DNA from 3 places in the Lysinibacillus sp. fkY74-1 genome. Region 2 is predicted to be linked to each of the others. Evidence: riboswitches for the same ligand, from Rfam matches in the RefSeq annotation. Region 2 holds a riboswitch; each other region holds the start of a gene.

The links. A riboswitch is a leader RNA that binds a small molecule or an ion and turns the genes downstream of it on or off. The one in region 2 is predicted to bind lysine.
Positions count from the first base shown of each region.
Region 1: it holds a riboswitch for lysine, as region 2 does, so the genes downstream of both, ACE1MS_RS10775 (transporter substrate-binding domain-containing protein) here and ACE1MS_RS16425 (aspartate kinase) in region 2, are expected to answer to the same signal.
Region 3: it holds a riboswitch for lysine, as region 2 does, so the genes downstream of both, ACE1MS_RS01190 (amino acid permease) here and ACE1MS_RS16425 (aspartate kinase) in region 2, are expected to answer to the same signal.

Region 1 covers NZ_CP170173.1:2,212,819-2,220,123, forward strand. The annotation lists gene ACE1MS_RS10765 (2-oxoglutarate dehydrogenase E1 component) at 222-3,047, shown strand; gene odhB (2-oxoglutarate dehydrogenase complex dihydrolipoyllysine-residue succinyltransferase) at 3,139-4,395, shown strand; lysine riboswitch at 4,693-4,879, shown strand; gene ACE1MS_RS10775 (transporter substrate-binding domain-containing protein) at 4,998-5,855, shown strand; gene ACE1MS_RS10780 (amino acid ABC transporter permease) at 6,025-6,750, shown strand; gene ACE1MS_RS10785 (amino acid ABC transporter ATP-binding protein) at 6,763-7,305, shown strand, end outside.
Region 2 covers NZ_CP170173.1:3,335,186-3,342,490, reverse strand. The annotation lists gene uvrC (excinuclease ABC subunit UvrC) at 1-1,525, shown strand, start outside; lysine riboswitch at 1,621-1,799, shown strand; gene ACE1MS_RS16425 (aspartate kinase) at 1,931-3,157, shown strand; gene ACE1MS_RS16420 (YslB family protein) at 3,248-3,682, opposite strand; gene ACE1MS_RS16415 (succinate dehydrogenase cytochrome b558 subunit) at 3,955-4,563, shown strand; gene sdhA (succinate dehydrogenase flavoprotein subunit) at 4,631-6,385, shown strand; gene sdhB (succinate dehydrogenase iron-sulfur subunit) at 6,391-7,170, shown strand.
Region 3 covers NZ_CP170173.1:237,638-244,942, reverse strand. The annotation lists gene ACE1MS_RS01210 (ABC transporter permease) at 539-1,228, opposite strand; gene ACE1MS_RS01205 (ABC transporter ATP-binding protein) at 1,221-2,144, opposite strand; gene ACE1MS_RS01200 (sensor histidine kinase) at 2,282-3,217, opposite strand; gene ACE1MS_RS01195 (response regulator transcription factor) at 3,223-3,915, opposite strand; gene ACE1MS_RS01190 (amino acid permease) at 4,077-5,540, opposite strand; lysine riboswitch at 5,623-5,799, opposite strand; gene ACE1MS_RS01185 (CynX/NimT family MFS transporter) at 5,951-7,183, shown strand; gene ACE1MS_RS01180 (hypothetical protein) at 7,242-7,305, opposite strand, start outside.

The DNA.
Region 1 (7,305 bases), 1.1 Mb from region 2:
GCTTTATTTCATTATTCTATCCTTTGCGAAAAAAATTGCTTAATTTGCTAAAAAGAGTTGTATTTTTTGTGAAGAGTAGTAAGATTGAGATGGAAAAAACGTTCTTTAAAATATGGAAAAGTAGTGTGAAACATTCTTTTAAAGAACGGCTAAATATTATATAATTAATTGCAATTTAATTAATGGAACTGCCGTAAGGCAAAATTTGGAGGTCATTTTTCATGTCGAACAACGTTACAACTGTAAGTTCTCCATGGTCAGCTTTCTCTGGTCCTAACCTAGGATATGTGATGGAGCAATACGACTTATTCTTACAGTCTCCTGAAGAAGTAGAACCGGAGTTAGTTTCTTTATTCCAACAATTTGGTGCACCAGTAGTAGTAGAAGGTGAAGTAGCTGTAGCTAGTCATACAGCAGCGGCTCCTGCTGGCGATTACAAAAAAGTGTTAGCCGCTGTGAGATTAGCCGATGCAATTCGTTCACGCGGTCATTTAGCGGCAGATATTTATCCTCTGAAAAACCGTGAACTACAAACAGCTCAAATTGACGAAAGCGCGTTCAACTTAAGCGCTGCAGATTTAGCTGAAATTCCTGCAGCAATCTTCTTCAAAGATGTGCCAGCAAACGTGAAAAATGGTAAGGATGCAATTGACTATTTAAAAGCTATTTATACAAATAAAGTAGCGTTTGAATATGAACATGTAGTAGCTACAGAAGAACGTAATTGGATTCAAGCGCAAATTGAATCAGGCTCTTTCCAACAAGCACTTTCTTCTGATGAAAAGAAAGCCTTATTAGATCGTTTAACACGTGTTGAAAATTTTGAGAAATTTATCCATAAAACATTTGTAGGACAAAAGCGTTTCTCTGGTGAGGGCTTAGATACGCAAATTGTACTATTTGATGAAATCATTAAAACTGCAGAAGCGCTAAGTGTTGAAAAAGTACGTATTGGTATGGCACACCGTGGTCGCTTAAATGTTTTAACACATATTTTAAATAAACCTTATGACATGATGTTCTCTGACTTTGCACATGTATCAAATGATTTATTTATGCCGGAAAATGGTCGCCTTGAAATTACAAAAGGGTGGACAGGTGATGTGAAATACCATATGGGTGCTTCTTATAACCGTGATTCAGGTATGAATGTGAAACTTGCCTACAACCCATCTCACTTAGAAGTGGGCAACCCAGTAGTTCTAGGTGCTACTCGTGCAACACAAGATGACACTTCAAAGCCAGGTCAAGCGGTTCATGATCGTACAAAAGGCTTAGGAATCCTAGTACACGGTGATGCAGCATTCCCAGGTCAAGGTATCGTAACTGAAGTATTAAACTTCGCTAAAACTGAAGGATTTACAACTGGTGGTACTATTCATATTATCGCGAACAATATGATTGGTTTCACTACGGAACAATATGATTCTCGTTCTTCTGTTTACTCATCTGACCCAGCAAAAGGGTATGAAGTACCAGTAGTTCATGTGAATGCAGATAGTCCAGAAGCAGTGGCTCAAGTAGGTCGCTTTGCAGCTAACTATCGTCAAAAATTTGGTAAAGATATTGTTGTTGATTTAGTTGGTTACCGCCGTCACGGTCATAACGAAACAGATGATCCAACGGTTACAAACCCAGAAACATATAAATTAGTTTCTAAGCACGAAACTGTTCGTGCGTTATATGGTGCAGCATTAGTAGCAGAAGGTCTTGTATCAACTGAAGATGTAGCAGCATTAGATACAGCTATCTATGCAGAAATGCAAGCTGCTTACGATCATGTAAAAGAAATGGCTTCAAAAGATGAGCATCATCAATTAGAAATGCCAGAAGAATTAAAAGTAGAGTTCCCACAAATTGATACAGCAGTTGGTGCAGAACGTTTAGGTAAAATCAACGAAGAGCTTCTAGTGTTTGAAGAAAACTTCGAGCCACAGAAAAAGCTTGGAAAAATTTTAGAAAAACGTCGTGATGCATTTGCATCTGCAAAAATCGATTGGGGTCATGCGGAAACTTTAGCATATGCAACAATTATCCAAGATGGCACACCAGTACGTTTCACAGGTCAAGATGCTCAACGTGGTACTTTCTCACAACGTCACTTAGTGCTTCACGATAAAAACAATGGTAATGTCTTTACACCACTTCATCATATTTCTGGTGCAAGTGCATCCTTTACAGTACACAACTCACCACTGACTGAAGCAGGGGTAGTTGGCTTTGAGTATGGTTACAATCTAGAAAATGGCCATGTATTAACAGTTTGGGAAGCACAATTTGGTGACTTTGCGAATATGGCACAAGTAATGTTTGATAACTTCATTTCAGGGGCACGCTCTAAATGGGGTCAAAAATCTGGCATGGTGATTCTATTACCACATGGTTATGAAGGCCAAGGTCCAGAGCACTCTTCAAGCCGTATGGAACGTTATTTACAAATGTCAGCAGAAAATAACTGGTTTGTAGCAAACTGTTCAAATGCAGGTAACTACTACCACTTATTACGCCGCCAAGCAGCGTTATTAGGTACTGAAGGTGTTCGTCCACTTGTGGTTGTATCACCAAAATCATTATTGCGTCATCCATTAGCAGCAGCTAATGCTGAGCAATTAGCAGATGGTTCATTCCAAGAAGTGATTGAACAACCTGGCTTAGGTACAAAAACGGATGCTGTAGAGCGTATCGTATTAGGTACTGGTAAAGTGATGATCGACTTAGCAGATCGCGTGAAAGATGGAGAAGGTTTCGATCACTTACACATTGTTCGTGTAGAACAACTTTACCCATTCCCAAAAGAGCAAGTTGCTGGTATTATTGCTAAGTATCCTAATGCTAAAGAAATCGTATGGGTACAAGAAGAACCTAAAAACCAAGGCTCATGGAATTATGCTCTAGAAACATTATATGAACTTGCAGAAGGTAAAAAGCTTCGCTATGTAGGTCGTCCTGCAATGAGCTCAACTTCTGAAGGAGATGCAGATTCTCATAAAGCAGCTCAATCATCACTTATTGAAGAAGCAGTTGCTGAGCCAGTAAAGGTTAAATAATCACATATAAATATTGATAGCTGGGCTACTTGCCCATAAGCAGTAGCCCTTTTATGTGCATCATGCACGTTAATCAAAGGAGGAAATGAAAGTGGCTGAAATTAAAGTCCCTGAATTAGCAGAATCGATTACAGAAGGTAGTATCGCACAGTGGGTAAAAAAAGTGGGCGATCGCGTTGAAAAAGGTGAATTCATCGTTGAACTTGAAACAGATAAAGTAAACGCTGAAATCATTTCTGAAGAAGCAGGTGTATTAACACAAATTTTAGCTGAAGAAGGCGATACTGTACTAGTTGGTCAAGTTATCGCAATTGTAGAAGCAGGCGAAGGCGCAGCAGCTGCACCAGTAGCGGCAGCACCAGCTGAAGCAGCTCCAGCTCCAGCAGCGCCACAAGCAGCACCTGCAGCACCAGTAGCAGCAGCACCTGTAGTAGAAGAAACTTCTGGTGAGCGTGTCATTGCATCTCCAGCGGCACGTCGACTTGCACGTGAAAAAGGTATTGACCTTGCAGCGGTATCACCAGTAGATCCACAAGGCCGTGTACGTGTACAAGATGTAGCGGCACATGGTACAGCACCAGTAGTAGCAGCACCTACACCAGTAGCAACTACAGGTGGCCCAGTTGTATTCACACCAGCAGCTAATTCTGACCGTGTAACGATTGAAAAAATGAGCCGTCGTCGTCAAACAATTGCAAAACGTTTATTAGAAGTTAAACAATCAACAGCAATGTTAACAACATTCAACGAAATTGACATGACAAACATCATGGCACTTCGTAAACGTAAACAAGAAGAGTTTGTGAAAGCAAACGACATCAAACTTGGTTTCATGTCATTCTTCACTAAAGCTGTTGTTGCAGCACTGAAAAAATACCCATACGTAAACGCTCAAATCTCTGGCGATGAAATTCATTTAAATAACTTCTTTGATATCGGTATTGCAGTATCAACTGAAGAAGGTTTAGTAGTACCAGTTGTACGCGATGCGAATAGCAAAAACTTTGCAGAAATCGAAAAAGATATCGCTAACTTAGCGACAAAAGCTCGTGATAAAAAATTAGGCTTAAATGACATGGCTGGTGGATCATTCACAATCACAAATGGTGGTGTATTCGGTTCATTAATGTCAACACCAATTATGAACGGTACGCAAGCTGGTATTTTAGGTATGCACTCCATTGTAAACCGTCCGGTTGCAGTAAATGGTGAAGTTCAAATCCGTCCAATGATGTATGTAGCACTTTCTTACGATCACCGTATCATCGATGGAAAAGATTCTGTAGGATTCTTAAAAACAGTTAAAGAGTTAATCGAAAATCCTGAAGATTTATTATTAAATTCATAATTCCTTTAAACCCTGCAAACTTTGCAGGGTTTTTTCTTGGCTTCTGTATCACTAAAGTCATTAGTAATTTTGATAATCCAAAACTATTTACTTAGTATAAAAAGAATAGGTAGTAAAAATATGTTGTTTTCCAGCAGATATATGGATAAAAATACGTAGATTAATAATGGATAGGGCAAGCATAATACCCTAATATTGTCATTAGTCAGAAAAATGATAAAACTCTCTTGACGTACATACTAGTTTTATAGTAGTATCTAAATATCAATTAAATAAACAAACCTCACTAACAAACATCAGTGAGGTAGAGGCGCGGTATTTATTAGTTCATTGTTGAGTACAAGCAAACAAAGACGCAATGAAGAAGGAAATATCGCCGAAGTATAAAAGGAGCTCGTACTTTTATGCTGGGTCTGCAGTGAATAAGTGCAGGACTGTCCTAGTAAATTCATTTCCAGGTTTACTAGGTTGTGCTATCTCGGAAACATGGAATACTAGTGAGGATTTGGGCAACTGTCATAAAAGGTAAGACCTAAGTTCACAAGACTTAGGTCTTTTTTCGTACAGTTGTCTTATTTTTTTACAGAAAAGGGGAGTTTTTCATGAAAAGAAAATGGTTGTTAGTAATGATCTCTATCATGACGGCAATTGTGCTAGCTGCATGTGGCACTAGTGACAAAAAAGAAAGTAGTTCAGGTGATGCTGGCGCAGATAAAGAAGAAGGCGGCGGTGAATTCCGAATTGGAATGGAGGCGGGCTACCCACCATTCAACTGGACACAGCAAAACGATGCAAATGGAGCAGTAAAAATTGCAGATAACGCAGAGTATGCAGGTGGCTATGATGTACAAATGGCGAAAAAAATCGCTGAAGGTTTAGGCAAAGAATTAGTGATCGTCAAATTGGAATGGGACGGCTTAGTACCAGCGCTACAATCTAATAAAATTGATGCAATCATCGCGGGAATGTCGCCAACAGAAGAACGTAAGAAAACAATTGATTTTACTGAAAACTACTATACTTCTGATTTTGTAATGGTTATTAAAAAAGGTAGTAAATATGAAGGTGTCAAATCAATCCAAGATTTCTCTGGCGCAAAAATTACATCACAACTGAATACTTCCAACTACAATGTGATTGATCAAATTAAAGGTGTCAATAAACAAACAGCAATGGAAAGCTTCCCAGCGATGCGTGTAGCTTTAGAGGCAGGCAAAATTGATGGATATGTAGCCGAACGTCCTGAAGGAATTTCTGCGGCAGCTGCCAACGATAAATTCACATACGTAGCATTTGAAGAAGGCTTTGATACAGATCTTTCAAATACTTCGATTGCTGTAGGCTTACGTAAAGATGATGCTAATCTAGAAAAAATCAATGAAATCCTAAAAGGTATTTCTGAAGATGATCGTCAAGCGATAATGGAAGAAGCTATTTCTCAGCAACCAGCAGCACAATAAAAAAATGGCACGGACTAGTTGCTAGTCCGTGCACTATCATTTCATCATTATTAAAATGAGAACCTCTCTACATAATGATAATGTCCTAGCGAAATAAATCATAGACTAGTAGAAAAAGCTAGGGCACGAAAAAGATAGCAAGCAACATGACATTGTAAGGAGGAACATCATGAGTCTTGAATGGATACTTTCAATTATTGAAAACAACTGGCAAATGTTTTTACGAGGTGCGTATTATACGTTACTGATTTCGACTATAAGTACAATTATTGGTGCATTTATCGGATTTTTCATCGGAATTATGCATACGATTCCAGTTCGTAAAAAAGGTGTGAAATTTTATAGCTTAAAGCTTATTAATTTTATACTCACATGCTATGTTGAATTTTTCCGTGGTACACCAATGATTGTACAGGCTATGGTTGTCTACTATGGATTAGATATCGCATTTGGCATAGACATGCACTTTATTACAGCGGGGATTTTAGTCGTTTCACTTAATACAGGTGCCTATATGGCAGAAATTGTCCGAGGTGGTATCGTATCGATTGATAATGGTCAATATGAGGCAGCATCAGCTATCGGTATGAATCACTTCCAAATCATGCTTCACGTAGTCCTACCACAAGTAGCACGAAACGTACTGCCTGCGACAGGCAACCAATTAATTATGAATATTAAAGATACAGCTGTACTAAACGTTATTGGAGTAACAGAATTATTCTTCCAAACAAAATCAATCTCCGGTAACAACTTCCGTTATTTTGAATCGTTCTTTGTAGCTTGTATTCTTTATTTCATAATGACATTCACTGCATCACGAATCCTTCTCTATGTTGAAAAACGTTTAGATGGACCAGATGCCTATCAAAAAGAACAAAAAGAAGCAATATAGGGGGACGCACAAATGGCAGTCATTAAAATTGAACATTTAAGTAAATCATTTGGACGTAACCAAGTGTTAAAAGATGTTAATTTTCAAGTGGAAAAAGGAGAAGTTGTTTGCTTAATAGGCTCCTCTGGTTCAGGCAAATCCACTTTACTTCGTTGCATTAATTTATTAGAAACACCAAGTGGTGGGCAAATTATTTATCAAGGGGAAGACATCCTAGATGAAAAACACAATATCCAAGAATATCGAACACATTTAGGGATGGTATTCCAGCAATTCAATTTATTTAACAACCACAATGTTTTAAATAATTGTACGGTGGGGCAAATAAAAGTTTTAAAACGCTCGAAGAAGGAAGCAGAGGAAACAGCGCTTAAATATTTGAACATTGTTGGTATGGAACAATATGTAAACGCAAAGCCTCGACAGCTTTCAGGGGGGCAAAAGCAACGCGTAGCCATTGCCAGAGCATTATCCATGAATCCTGAAGTGATGCTTTTTGACGAACCTACATCAGCACTAGACCCTGAGATGGTAGGGGAGGTATTAAAAGTGATG
Region 2 (7,305 bases):
CAATGTCATGTTGACCGATGATAAGACGTATCCGTATTTAAAAATTACGAATGAAAAACATCCTCGTCTAATTACGACACGTAAAGTAAAAAAGGACAAAGCTAAATATTTTGGACCGTATCCTAATGCCTATGCGGCAAGTGAAACAAAGAAGCTGTTGGATCGCTTATATCCACTACGAAAATGTGTGCAACTACCTTCAAAAGTTTGTTTGTATTATCATATGGGCCAATGTATAGCACCATGTGTGAAAGAAATTGAAGGTCACGTTTATCAGGAAATGATTGAGGATATGACGAAGTTTCTTAACGGTGGAGTTGAGGCAGTCAAAAAGGAGCTTGAAGTAAAAATGCTTGCGGCTGCTGAAAACTTGGAGTTTGAACGAGCTAAGGAGTTTCGTGATCAAATTGCTCATATAGATACGGTTATGCAAAAGCAAAAAATAGTATCAAGTGATACGACCAACCGCGATGTCTTTGGCTATGCTGTGGAAAAAGGATGGATGTGTGTACAGGTTTTCTTCGTTCGCCAAGGGAAGCTGATCGAACGGGATGTTTCTATTTTCCCCATCTATCAAGATCCAGAGGAAGAGTTCCTAACCTTTGTAGGACGGTTTTATGAAAAACCAGAACATATTAAGCCAAAAGAAGTCTTTATTCCACAAGCAATTGATGGTGCGATTTTAACGGAATTATTAGGCATTAAAGTTCTTACACCAAAAAGAGGTCAAAAGAAGGAGTTGGTGGATTTAGCGACGAAAAATGCTGAAATTGCAGTTGCCGCTAAATTCCAGCTTATCGAACGGCAGGAAGAACGTACTATTGGTGCATGTGAGGCACTAGGCGATGCAATGGGTATAACGACACCATTACGAATTGAAGCTTTTGATAATAGTCATATGCATGGAACGGACGCAGTATCTGCAATGGTTGTTTTCATTGATGGCAAGCCTGCCAAAAAGGAATATCGCAAATATAAAACTCGGACAGCAGCTAAGCATGATGATTATGGTGCTATGCAAGAGGTCATTCGCCGGCGCTATATTCGTGTTTTGAAGGAAGGTCTTCCACTACCAGATTTAGTGCTAATAGATGGTGGTAAAGGTCAAATGGAAGTAGCACGAGAAGTATTAGAGGATGAGCTAGGACTTGTTATACCTATTGCTGGTTTAGCAAAGGATGACAAGCATAATACATCGCAACTATTGTTTGGTGATCCGCCCGAGGTCATTGCCTTAAAACGTACAAGTGACGGTTTTTATTTATTACAACGAATTCAAGATGAAGTCCACCGTTTTGCGATTACCTTTTTACGTCAACAGCATGAAAAGCATGCTATCCAATCTGTGCTGGATCAAATTGAGGGTGTCGGTCCAAAACGAAAACAGCAGCTACTTAAACACTTTGGGTCCGTTAAGAAAATACGTGAGGCTAGTGAGCTGGCTTTACAGGAAGCCGGGATGCCAGCTAATTTAGCAAGTCATATTTATGCCTATTTTCAGCAGGAGTCATTGTCAAAGGAATAGACATATGCTAAGGTTATAAATAACATTGTTGTCCAATGTTAACAGCCCACTTGTTTTAATGAGGGCGAACATAAATTTAATACATTCACTTTTAAGGTGATGATAGAGGTGCAAGATTCAAAAGTAGCGCAATAGAGGATGAACAAATCCTAAGACATTGCGTGAAAGGGGAGCTTGCCGAAGTACAGTAATGTTGTTTCCACTGTTGTACTGGTTTTGCATTTAAGAAATGTAAGACTGTCGATTCTACAAGTTTCGGAGAGCTATCACACATGCGCAAGTTTCATTTATTGTACATGTTAGAGGCAGCTTTCACGTTTTGTGAAGGCTGCCTTTTAGTTTTCTAGAGGCTGTTTTACACCTTATATTAGGTGAATTACCAGACTGGAAAGGAGAACAAAAGAAATGTCTAGAATAGTGATGAAATTTGGAGGGGCTGCATTAGCATCACCCGAACAAATTCAAGAGGCTGTACGAAAAGCGATTGCTGAAAAAGATAGAGGTTTCGATGTGGTAGTAGTAGTAGCTGCAATGAGACAAACGATACAAGACGTGAAAATGAGCGTACTTCATTTCACAGATGATGTGTCAAAACGTGAATTAGACGCAGTTGTGTCTTCATGCTCTCAGCTATCAAGCTCAGTCTTTGCCATTGCGTTACAAGAAGCTGGCTATAATGCGGTGTCATTAACAGGCTGGCAGGCTGGTATTTACACGGATCATATGTATAGTCATGCACGGATAGATCATATCGATGTTAGTCGTATCGAAGAACATTTAATGCAAGGACAAATCGTCGTTATTGCTGGAGATCAAGGCATTGACAATGACCACAATATAACAACGCTTGGGAAAGGTGGGACCGAAACGACAGCCGTCGCACTTGCTGTTGCATTAGATGCCGAGCGGACAGACATATACACGAATGTTGACGGTGTGTATACAGCAGATCCACGCTTTGTTGTACAGGCACAAAAACTACAGGAAATTTCCTATGATGAAATGTTAGAGATAGCTCATTTAGGATCACAGGTCATACATCCACGTGCAGTTGAGTTAGCTAAAAAGTTTCAAATACCAGTTATCATACGCTCTAGTTTAGTGGAGTCAGTAGGTACTTTATTGAAGGAGGAAGTAGAGATGGAGAAAAATTTAATAGTTCGTGGTGTTGCCTTTGAATCAGATGTTATTCGTTTAACAATTGGCTATGATGCATATTCGGGTGCTTCATTAGCGGATATATTTTCAACTCTTGCTGAAAATCGCATCAACGTGGATATTATTGTTCAAGCCATTATTGATGGATTAAAACCAACTGTGTCCTTTTCAATTTTGAAAGAAGAATTTGCGGAAGCATTACGTGTTTTAGAGGACAGTAAAGTATCGCTTGGCTTTAGCTTTGCTGATTTCGAAATTGGATTAGCAAAAGTTTCTATTGTTGGCTCTGGTATGGTTTCTAATCCAGGTGTCGCTGCCCGTATGTTCGACCGGTTACGTCGTGAAAATATCCCTGTGAAGATGGTCAGCACCTCGGAAATTAAAGTGTCTGTTGTAGTTCCGCAGGATGAAATGATTCGTGCGGCAAATGCATTACATGATGAATTTAATTTAGAGCAGGCTCTTTACATATAATAATAGAAGAAACAGCATTTTCTGTCATTGTCCGAAATAAAAGGAAGGATTGTCATCCCGTTTATTGATTGGGGAGACAATCCTTTTTTGTTACTCTGTTGGGATCGTATGCATGATCCGTTCCTTTACGTCCCATTTGACTGTAAACATAACGTAATGTTGCTTTTCACGTTTTTCATCATAGCATTCTGTTAAATAGCCTTTAGCTAGCTGAATTTGTTCAGCTATAAATCCTGCCTCAAGTCTAAAGCTACGTTGTTTGATTTGTAATATTTCAGGGTCGTTTGTCAACTGGAAAATGCGTCCGTCTTTCGATTCTTTCATGAGCTCTAATGTACCCCAACAGGCATCTGCGAAAAATGCGATAAGTTCGTCTTGACTTTTACATGGAAACTTACGCGCAAGCTCTTTGCCTGCCCAATAAAGGACATCATTCTCATGTTTACCGAGTATAGAAGATAGAATATGATCGCGAATGATCTCATAACCAAAGGAAGAGATTGTAGGAGATGGAGTGTTTAACATTGTTATCCTTCTTTCTTAGAATTTTCTTAAAATTTAACGTTAATAAAGTAATGGTAGATTTTTCGAGAAAAAACGACGCATTATGCACTAGATTAGTTCTTTAATAAGCTCTATGAAAAACTTCGAGTTGCCTTGACGCTCGTAGCTCTTGAGAGTACAATAAACATGTCATAATATTGTACCATGATGAAATACACAGTCAATGAAGTATCATTTACAAAATGATGACTTCTTTTGTTGTGCTATTTTAAGTACTAAGGGGGGTAACAGTCTTGTCGAAAGATCGAGAGTTTTTATGGCGTCGCTTACATTCTCTACTTGGGATCATTCCAGTAGGTCTGTTTTTAACGATGCACCTGTTCATTAACTTTACAGCAACAGGCGGGGCAGATAGTTATAACGATGCTACCGCAGTAATGGAGAAGATTCCATTCCTTATCCTAGTTGAATGGATTGTCATCTATATTCCATTGATGTTCCATGCATTTTATGGAGTGTTCATTGCATTCACTGCTACACCAAACACAGGACGTTTCAGCACATACCGTAACTGGATGTTCTCATTACAACGTTTCACAGGTGTATTCCTAGTGATTTTCATTGCATGGCATATTTTCCAAACTCGTATTCAAAAAGCACTTGGCACACACGTTGATTACGACATGATGGCGAATATCGTTGCTAATCCATTCATGCTTGGATTCTACATTGTTGGTATTTTATCAGCAACTTTCCACTTATCTAACGGTTTATGGGCATTCCTAGTAAGCTGGGGTATTACACAATCTCCACAGGCTCAAAAGATTGCTACTTACGTAACAAACATCATTTTCGTAATTCTAAGTGTAGTTGGTATTGCTGCTATTTTAGCTTTTGTATAATTCCATAGAAAGCTACGATAGAGCAAATGCAATCAATGCAATTTTTTAAGAGGAGTGAGAAATAATCATGGCGAAAAGCAAAATAATTGTTGTCGGCGGTGGTCTTGCCGGTCTGATGGCAACGATTAAAGCAGCTGAAGTTGGTACTGAAGTTGATTTATTCTCATTAGTTCCTGTAAAACGCTCACACTCTGTTTGTGCGCAGGGCGGAATTAATGGTGCGGTAAATACTAAAGGTGAAGGGGATTCTCCATGGATCCACTTTGATGATACAGTATATGGTGGTGACTTTTTAGCGAACCAACCACCAGTTAAGGGTATGTGTGATGCAGCCCCTGGGATTATCCATTTAATGGACCGTATGGGTGTTATGTTCAACCGTACACCAGAAGGATTATTAGATTTCCGTCGTTTTGGTGGTACTTTAATGCACCGTACAGCTTTCTCTGGTGCAACAACTGGTCAACAATTACTATATGCGCTTGATGAGCAAGTTCGTTCTCATGAAGTAGCTGGTTTAGTAAATAAATATGAGCACTGGGAATTCCTTGGTGTTATTATCGATGAAGACGGCGTGTGCCGTGGTATCGTAGCGCAAGATATGCGTACAGAAGAAATTAAATCATTCCGTGCAGACGCTGTTATTATGGCGACTGGTGGCCCTGGTATTATTTTCGGTAAAACAACAAACTCTGTTATTAACACAGGTTCTGCTGCTTCTATCGTTTACCAACAAGGTGCTTCATATGCGAATGGTGAGTTCATCCAAATTCACCCAACAGCGATTCCTGGAGATGACAAAAACCGTCTAATGTCAGAATCAGCTCGTGGTGAAGGTGGTCGTATTTGGACTTATAAAGACGGTAAACCTTGGTACTTCTTAGAAGAGAAATACCCAGCTTATGGTAACTTAGTACCACGTGATATTGCAACACGTGAAATTTTCGACGTTTGTGTAAACCAAAAACTTGGTATCAATGGCGAAAACATGGTATACCTAGATCTTTCACATAAAGATCCACATGAGTTAGACGTTAAACTTGGTGGTATCATTGAAATCTACGAAAAATTCGTAGGAGATGACCCACGTAAATTACCTATGAAGATTTTCCCAGCAGTTCACTATTCAATGGGTGGATTATGGGTTGACTACAACCAAATGACTGAAATTCCTGGTCTATTTGCAGCAGGTGAGTGTGATTACTCTCAACACGGTGCCAACCGTCTTGGTGCGAACTCATTATTATCTGCTATCTATGGCGGTATGGTTGCAGGACCAAACGCAGTAGATTATGTAAAACATCTTAAAAAGCATGCAGAAGATATTCCACAAGAGATTTACGATGCTCGCGTAACAGAAGAACAAGCGAAATGGGATGCTATCATGAAAATGGAAGGCACAGAAAACGCTTACTTACTGCATAAAGAGCTTGGTGAAATGATGACTGCTACAATGACTGTAGTACGTTACAATGATCAGCTTGAAGATACATTGAAAAAACTTGATGACCTTACTGAGCGTTGGAACAACATCAACATTAACGATACGCAAAAATGGAGTAATCAAGGCGCACACTTTACACGTCAGCTTAAAAATATGTTAGTGCTTGCGAAAGTAATGACAAAAGGCGCATTATTACGTAATGAATCTCGTGGTGCGCACTATAAACCTGATTTCCCTAATCGTGATGACGAGCAATTCTTGAAAACAACAATGGCGAAGTTTGACCCAACTACTGGTAATCCAATCATCACGTACCAAGAAGTCGACGTTTCTTTAATCCCACCACGTAAACGCGACTACTCTGCGAAAGGAGACTAAAAGTTATGCAAATCGCAGCTAATACTGGAAGAATGGTTAAAGTAGAAATCTTACGTCAAGATACACAGGGCGGCAATAGCTACTGGCAAAAATTCCAAGTGCCTTACCGTCATGGTATGAACGTAATTTCTATTTTAATGGAAATTCAAAAAAATCCTGTTACTGAAAATGGTGAAAATACATCACCAGTTTCATGGGATATGAACTGTTTAGAAGAAGTTTGTGGTGCATGTTCAATGGTTATTAATGGCCGTCCACGTCAATCATGTTCAACACTTGTTGACCAATTGACTGAGCCTATTAAATTGGAGCCAATGAAAACATTCCCTGTTATTCGTGACTTACAGGTTGACCGTGAACGTATGTTTAACGCGCTTAAAAAAGTGAAAGCATGGGTACCAATCGATGGTACGTATGATTTAGGTGAAGGTCCTCGTATGCCAGAAGGTAAACGTCAATGGGCTTATGAATTATCTAAATGTATGACTTGTGGTGTATGTATGGAAGCATGTCCAAACGTGTCTGAAAAAGCTTCATTCATCGGGCCAGCTCCATTATCACAAGTACGTCTTTTCAACACTCACCCAACTGGTGCAATGATTAAAGACGAACGTTTAAATGCTATTATGGGCGATGGTGGCCTAGCGAACTGTGGTAACTCTCAAAACTGTGTTGCTGCATGTCCAAAAGGTATTCCTTTAACAACATCAATCGCTTCATTAAACCGTGCTACTACAGTGCAAATGTTCCGTAACTTCTTCGGTTCTGACCACTACGTAGATTAATATCGGACAAGCTGAACTCCCTTACACTTAGTGTGAGGGAGTTTTTTTATAGTGATATAAACATAGTTAACATGTTTCAAGAAAAAACCATACTATTTAAAGAAAAAGGGATTTTAGTAATAAAATAAGGGGAAT
Region 3 (7,305 bases), 1.5 Mb from region 2:
TATAGCTGATTTTAATACTATCGGATATTATCTATCCCTACAAGGACCGGTGCATGCAAAAGGGAAACCTTAAGTAGACACATCTTGTGGGGCAGCTGAAGCAGTTGCAGAAACTACAGTTGATAATACAGCAACAAGTGTAGAATTCTTAATTTCATTGTAATCACCTCCAAATAAATATAAGATTTTTATTACACACATTTACATTTTAGTAATTTTTTTAATTATAAATAGGAGGTTTTTTTCATGAAATTTTATATTCCTATACTTATTATTATTGTATTAATAGTTATTCAATGCCACTATGCCAAAAAAGGAAATCTGTTATTAACTATTTTATTGGCCACTTCCTTTTCTATTTTAATTAAATTTCTATTATGGGATTCTAATTACTTATTTTTATTGCTATACGTTAATTTCTTTTTATATTTAATAAGTTTAGTTACCTATTTTACAAGACCAACTATGTGAGTGTTACAAACGATCAAATTGCTATCATCATCGTTCGATATCAACAAAACTTATACTGGCTCTTTCATTAAACATCGACCTTCTCAATATTACGGATAGCTAGGTAGGCAATACTAACACCTAAGATTGCTAGTGAGATTGGAATAATAATGATGTCATTTAATGTGAAGTTACCTGTATTGGATGAAGTCACTGATACAATTAGAATAGCTGAAATAATTGTTGCTGGAATAGAGTATTTTCTCATACCGAAATACAACGGAATTAATGCTATCCCTGAGGCAGCAATTGCATTCATGAATACAGATGGTATATGTTGCATGATTAAAGTATTAGATAATACATCAGGAATTAAATCAAATTTATCGCTTACGATGCAAAAGATGGTTGTAATCAAGACATTGGAAATGATGATTACACTAAAGGTAAAAATCATGACAATTGCAAGCTTAGCAGCGATTAATTTCTTTCGGCTTACAGGATACATGAAGGCCAATGTGATTGTTTTAAACTTATATTCTCCAATGATCAGCTTAGCTATTAAAGTAGCTGCAAAAATAATAAATACCGCTCTGACAAATGAATCAATGACACTTAAAGCCATTTCATAATTTTCAATACCAACTTCCTCTTCTATTTTAGAAATAAATAAAATCATAAACATAAAACCTAAAATAATAATGTTAGCAAACATAGCACTTTTAAAATAGGAGCTTAAATGATATTTTTTCATTTCTAAACGCATTAAATTAAGCATGAACAATCCCTCCATTTATTAGCTTAAGGAAGTAATCCTCTAATGTGCTTGTTTTCTTGCTAATCTCCTCTATCTCAATGTCATGTTCAATCAATGTTTTTGTTAGAACTTTTTGGGATACGGTCAAATCATAAATTCGTATAGAATTGTCATCCATCAGCTTGAAATTAGCCATTTTTAATTTACTTTCTAAAATAAAGGCAGCCTTCTTACCATCGTTTACAATCACTTCAATATAGTCGGCTTGATTACGATTTATCGTATCCATCGTTACTTCAGTAATGAGTCTACCTTCCTTGATGACACCAATTGTATCGGCCAACTGTTCAATTTCCCCTAATATATGACTAGAGATAATAATTGTAATGCCATACTCCATACAGAGCATTTTGAAAAGCTCTCTCAACTCTTTAATCCCAATAGGGTCTAGTCCATTAATTGGCTCATCTAAAATTAGGAGCTCTGGCTTTGTAATAATAGCACGGGCAATACCTAGTCTTTGTTTCATCCCTAGTGAAAAATCTTTTACCCTTTTTTCCTCTGTATTTGTTAATTTTACAAGGTTAAGTACATGAGCTATTTCCTGCTTATTGTAATACCCCATATATTCGCAATGCAGTTCTAAAGTTTCTCTAGCCGTTAATTTTTCATAGAAAATAGGATATTCAATAATCGTTCCCATTCTTTTTAATATCTCATACGATTGATCGGTCAACCTCTCACCAAATATTTCAACATCTCCGCTTGTTGGCTTCGTCAAATTTGTTAGCATCTTCATCACTGTCGTTTTACCCGCTCCATTAGGGCCTAAAAAACCATAAATCTCCCCCTTCTTCACGTTCATATTGACAGCAGAAACCACTTCTTTTCCTTCGTACACTTTCGTAAGCTGGTTTGTTTTCACAATGTATGTCATGTCAATCTCTCCCTCAAATGTGGCTATTGTCATTATAAAAAATGAAGCTCTCTAATTTATTACTTGATTCTTACAAATTTCTTAAGCGCATAATAAAAGCCTGTAAAGCACCATAAAAGCTCTACAAGCATGTGATTTCAATACGTCATTCGTTTTAAAGCAATGGTAAAAATGGTCTTTTTATAGGGAATACTTGATAACTGGATGGAACCATCCATCATTTCCACTAATCGCTTTGTAATCGTTAAACCGAGGCCACTCCCCTGAAAGGATTTATTGCGAGAGTCCTCTAGCGTGTACATTCTCTCAAATACATTATCAATATGGTATTCATCAATTCCTTTACCACAATCCCATACATCTATATAAATACTCGTGTCATCATTTCTTATAGTTAAGCCCATTACATTGCCATCCGCTCCATAGGCAAGAGCATTGGATAAAAGATTGTTGAGAACCCTATTTAATGCTTCTTCATTGCCAAGGGCATACATAGGCGTTTCAGGAATTGTAATATTGATATCTAATCCCATCGACGTCACCATATCGTAAAATGATAATATATTTTTTCGGCTAATTTCACAAACATTGATTTTAGTGATTGGATAATCTGTATCTCCAGCCTCTAATTTGGCAAGATCAAAAAATGTATGAATGATTTTTAATACTTCTAATGTTTTAGCATGCACGCCTGCTAATAGTCTTTGGCGTTCTTCCTCACTAGCTGAGCCTTGGAGCTGAAGCATTTCAATATAGCCTAGCACAACCGTTAAGGGCGTTTTTAAATCATGTGAAATGTTGGCCAACATTTTTTTCATGGAATCTTCCATTTTCCGATGGGTCGCCTGAACTTTTTGGTGATAGTCCAGCCAAGCATTTATTGAAATAAGTAGCTGTTGAACTTGTGTATTGCTCGTAGTTACCAAAATTTTTTCGTTACTTTGTTCTTGAACGATGATTTGAAGTTTTTCATACATATATTGGACCGTCTGATTTTGTTCTTTTTTTGTTTTCCATTGAAAAATAACAATTCCTATAAGCACCAAAATGATAATGAATAGAATGATGATCATATCTGCTATCCTTCAAATTTGTAGCCAATTCCCCACAGTGTTTTAATGTACTGGGGGTTGGATGGATCATCTTCAATTTTTTCGCGTAGCCTTCGAATATGTACATTAATAATATTTTCATCACCATAATATGCATCTTTCCATATTAGCTGATAAATTTGCTCCTTCGTAAAAACTCGGTTTCGGTTTGTTACAAATAGCTTTAAGATGGCAAATTCCTTTGATGTTAGCTTTACTTCCAGTCCATTTTTATTTATAGAAAAATTAACAATATCTATCTTTAAATGGCCTATGACTACTACATCTTGTTTGTGATCTGTTTGGCCAGCGTATTTTGTTGCTCGTCTAATAACGGCCTTTACGCGAGCAGAGAATTCCAGCATAGAAAATGGCTTAGCAATATAATCATCTGCCCCTAATCCCAACCCAAGCGCTTTATCTACATCACTATCCTTTGCAGACATAATGATGATTGGAAGTGCTGCCTGTTCTCGAATTACTTTTAAAACCTCTAATCCATTAAGCTTAGGAATCATAATATCTAGTATAACTAAATCAAAAGTTTGATTTAAACAATATTGTAATGCCTCTTCTCCATTATTTGCAGTGGTGACATCGAAGCCTTCCAATAATAAAAAATTCGCTACCATATCGCGAATAGCCTCATCATCTTCCACTAGTAAAATATGTTTTTGCATTTCCATGCACCTCTCCCTACCAGAAAGTCAAAAATCACACTTCCATATCTATAGTATATTACCATATATATGATATTGGTTTAGTAATAATTTTAAAGGTCTATATATAAAAAAGCTGTCCCATCAACCATCATACAACGGTTTATAGAACAGCTTTTCGTTTAATTTTCTACTTTTAAATCACAATCTTTAAGAGGAAGCATTTTTGTTTTATGTTTAATTTTGTACCCCAGCCATAGCAATAGGAACAGGGGAATACCGATATAAGAAACAAGGATACCATACCAATCGATTGTATCACCGATAAACGCTGTGTAATTCTGTCCAATTACAACAATCATACAAATCGTAAAGGCGAATAGTGGACCGAATGGGTATAGCTTTGCTTTATACGGTAATAGCTTTGGATCTAAGCCCTGAGCTTCGAAGGCACGACGGAAACGATAATGACTAAATGCAATACCTAGCCAAGCAATAAAACCTGACATCCCAGAGGCATTTAAAAGCCAAATATAAACGACCCCATCACCAAAGAATGACGCTAAAAACGCTACACAGCCTACAGCTAATGTTGCGATTAGTGCATAAATTGGAATGCCTCGACGACTTAACTTTGCAAAGAATTTAGGAGCATGACCATCCACTGCTAATTGCCATAGCATACGTGAAGATGCATACAATCCAGAATTACCTGCTGATAGCATAGCCGTTAAAATAATGGCATTCATTAAGGAAGCAGCAAAAGCAATACCTAAGCGATCAAAAACGAGTGTAAATGGGGATACAGCGATATCTTCCGATAATAAGCGCTCATCTGTAAATGGAATCAACATCCCGATAGCAGCAATGGCTAAAATATAAAATAAAATAATTCGCCAAAACACAGATTTTACTGCCTTCGGTATATTTTTTCCTGGATCATCTGTTTCACCTGCAGTAATCCCAAGTAGCTCTGTTCCTTGGAATGAAAATCCTGCCGCAAGGAAAATACCAAATGTTGCAAGGAAGCCTCCATGGAATGGCCCATCACTAATAAAGAAATTTGTAAAACCTACAGGTGCTTGTCCACCCAAAATACCAAAAATCATTAATAAGCTAATAATAATAAATACAATGACCGTAGCCACTTTAATCATCGCAAACCAATATTCACTTTCCCCATAGCTCTTTACAGACAATAAATTAAATGTCAGTACAATCACAATAAATAATACTGTCCAAAGTGCTGATGAGCTATTTGGGAACCAATATTTCATAATTAATGATACTGCCGCAATCTCTGCCGCAATCGTAATTGCCCAGTTATACCAGTAGTTCCAGCCCAGTGCAAAACCTAAAGCGGGATCTACAAATTTTGTCGCATACGTACTAAAAGATCCTGAGGACGGCATATAGGCAGCCATTTCACCTAAACTTGTCATTAAAAAATATACCATAATACCGATTAAGGCATAGGCAAGCAATGCGCCTCCCGGACCGGCTTGTGCAATAGCACCACCACTAGCCAAAAATAGCCCCGTACCAATTGTACCGCCTAAAGAAATCATTGTGATATGACGGCTTTTTAATTCTTTTTTCAGCTTCGGTGCTTTATGGCCGAGCTGATTGATTTTTATTTCACTCACGATATAGCTTCCTTCCTATTTATGAGGCAAAAAAATGCCATCACATGAACAATGTGATGGCTAAGTTAATCCTCAGTTTTTCCTAAATGATAGCTCAACACGTTGTACAAACGTGACAGTTCTGTTCCTTTCGGAGACAGCCCCAGCATGAGGTTTTCAAGTCCCCTCACACTTCGGCAATATTTCCTTTCAGCTAATCTCTTCAATGCTTGTCATTTCAATTAGCTTACTTATAAATATCGCGACCTCTACCTCAATACAAACATGAGGCATATAATTATTAAATTTATGATGTTTACTATATTAACATAAGACCTAAGACATTTCAATATAACTATAAAAGTTCTGTATTTTGTGAATTTTCCACTATTTTTAATAGTGTGATAAAGTGTTATAGTAGTTCAATTAGAATGGTTATAACAGGGGGAATTATTTTGACTTTAAATGATCATTCCTCCAGCTTCCCAAGTAGAAAAATTAGCTGGAAGGGAACAACTTTATTATTAGTTTTTGGCGTAATATTTATAGCATCTACATTACGCATGCCACTAACTGTTGTGGGTCCAATTGTATCCTTTATACGCGACGACCTTGGTATTTCCAATGTTCTAGCTGGGTTTCTTACAACTATACCATTGCTTGCTTTTGCCATCATATCACCGTTCGCACCAGTTGTAGCACGAAAACTTGGGCTTGAGCTAACCTTATTTTTATCCACTATTTTATTGGCCTTAGGTATTGTACTACGCTCCCTCGGTACAACAGGGTTACTTGTATTTGGTACAGTGCTCATTGGCGTAGCAATATCATTTGGAAATGTGTTGATTCCAGGATTATTAAAATTAAAATTTCCTTATCATGTAGGATTATTGATGGCATTTTTCACTATGTCGATGAACTTAACAGCGGGGCTTGGAGCTGGTATTAGTTATCCAATAGCTAATTCTTCACTAGGTTGGCAAGGGGCATTGGCTGTGGCGCTTATATTAGTCGTATTAACCATTTTAATCTGGATACCTCAATTGAAATTAAATAAGCCAAAACCAGCTACTACCTCCAAAAAAACAGGTAAACCTCTTTGGAAATCACCTGTTACATGGGCAGTAACAGGTGCAATGGGGTTACAATCTTTATTATTTTATACAACAGCAGCTTGGATTCCTGAAATTTATATTGCGCAGGGATTGGCTCCTGATAAAGCTGGTTGGATGTTTTCTATTATGCAATTTTCACAAGTTCCCATGGCATTGGTTGTCCCTATTATTGCCGGTAAAATGACTTCACAGAGACCACTTGTCCTCATGTTTACATCGTTCTATTTAGTAGGATTTGTCGGCGTTGTGATGGAGTGGACAACTATGGGGATATTATGGATGATTCTTCTAGGTTTAGCAGGTGGGGCTTCATTCGCATTAGCAATGATGTTCTTCACACTCCGTACGCGTACAGCATTTGAAGCCGCTGATCTATCAGGATTTGCACAATCATTAGGCTATTTATTCGCTGCCATTGGTCCAATTCTTTTCGGATACCTCCATGATCTGTTTGGTGGTTGGAATATTGCAGGTTGGCTCTTTGTTGTTGTAGCTATGACACTCTTCTTATGCTCCATGCGAGCATCTAAAGATGAATATGTCCATTAGATTTAAGCAGATGGGGAAGCTAAACCATCTGCTTTTTGTCTATATCAATTCCTTTTTTCTAATGTTTTAGTAAGGCTAGTAGTTCCGAAAGTTCCTCTGTTGCGCTCTTGATATATGCCTTA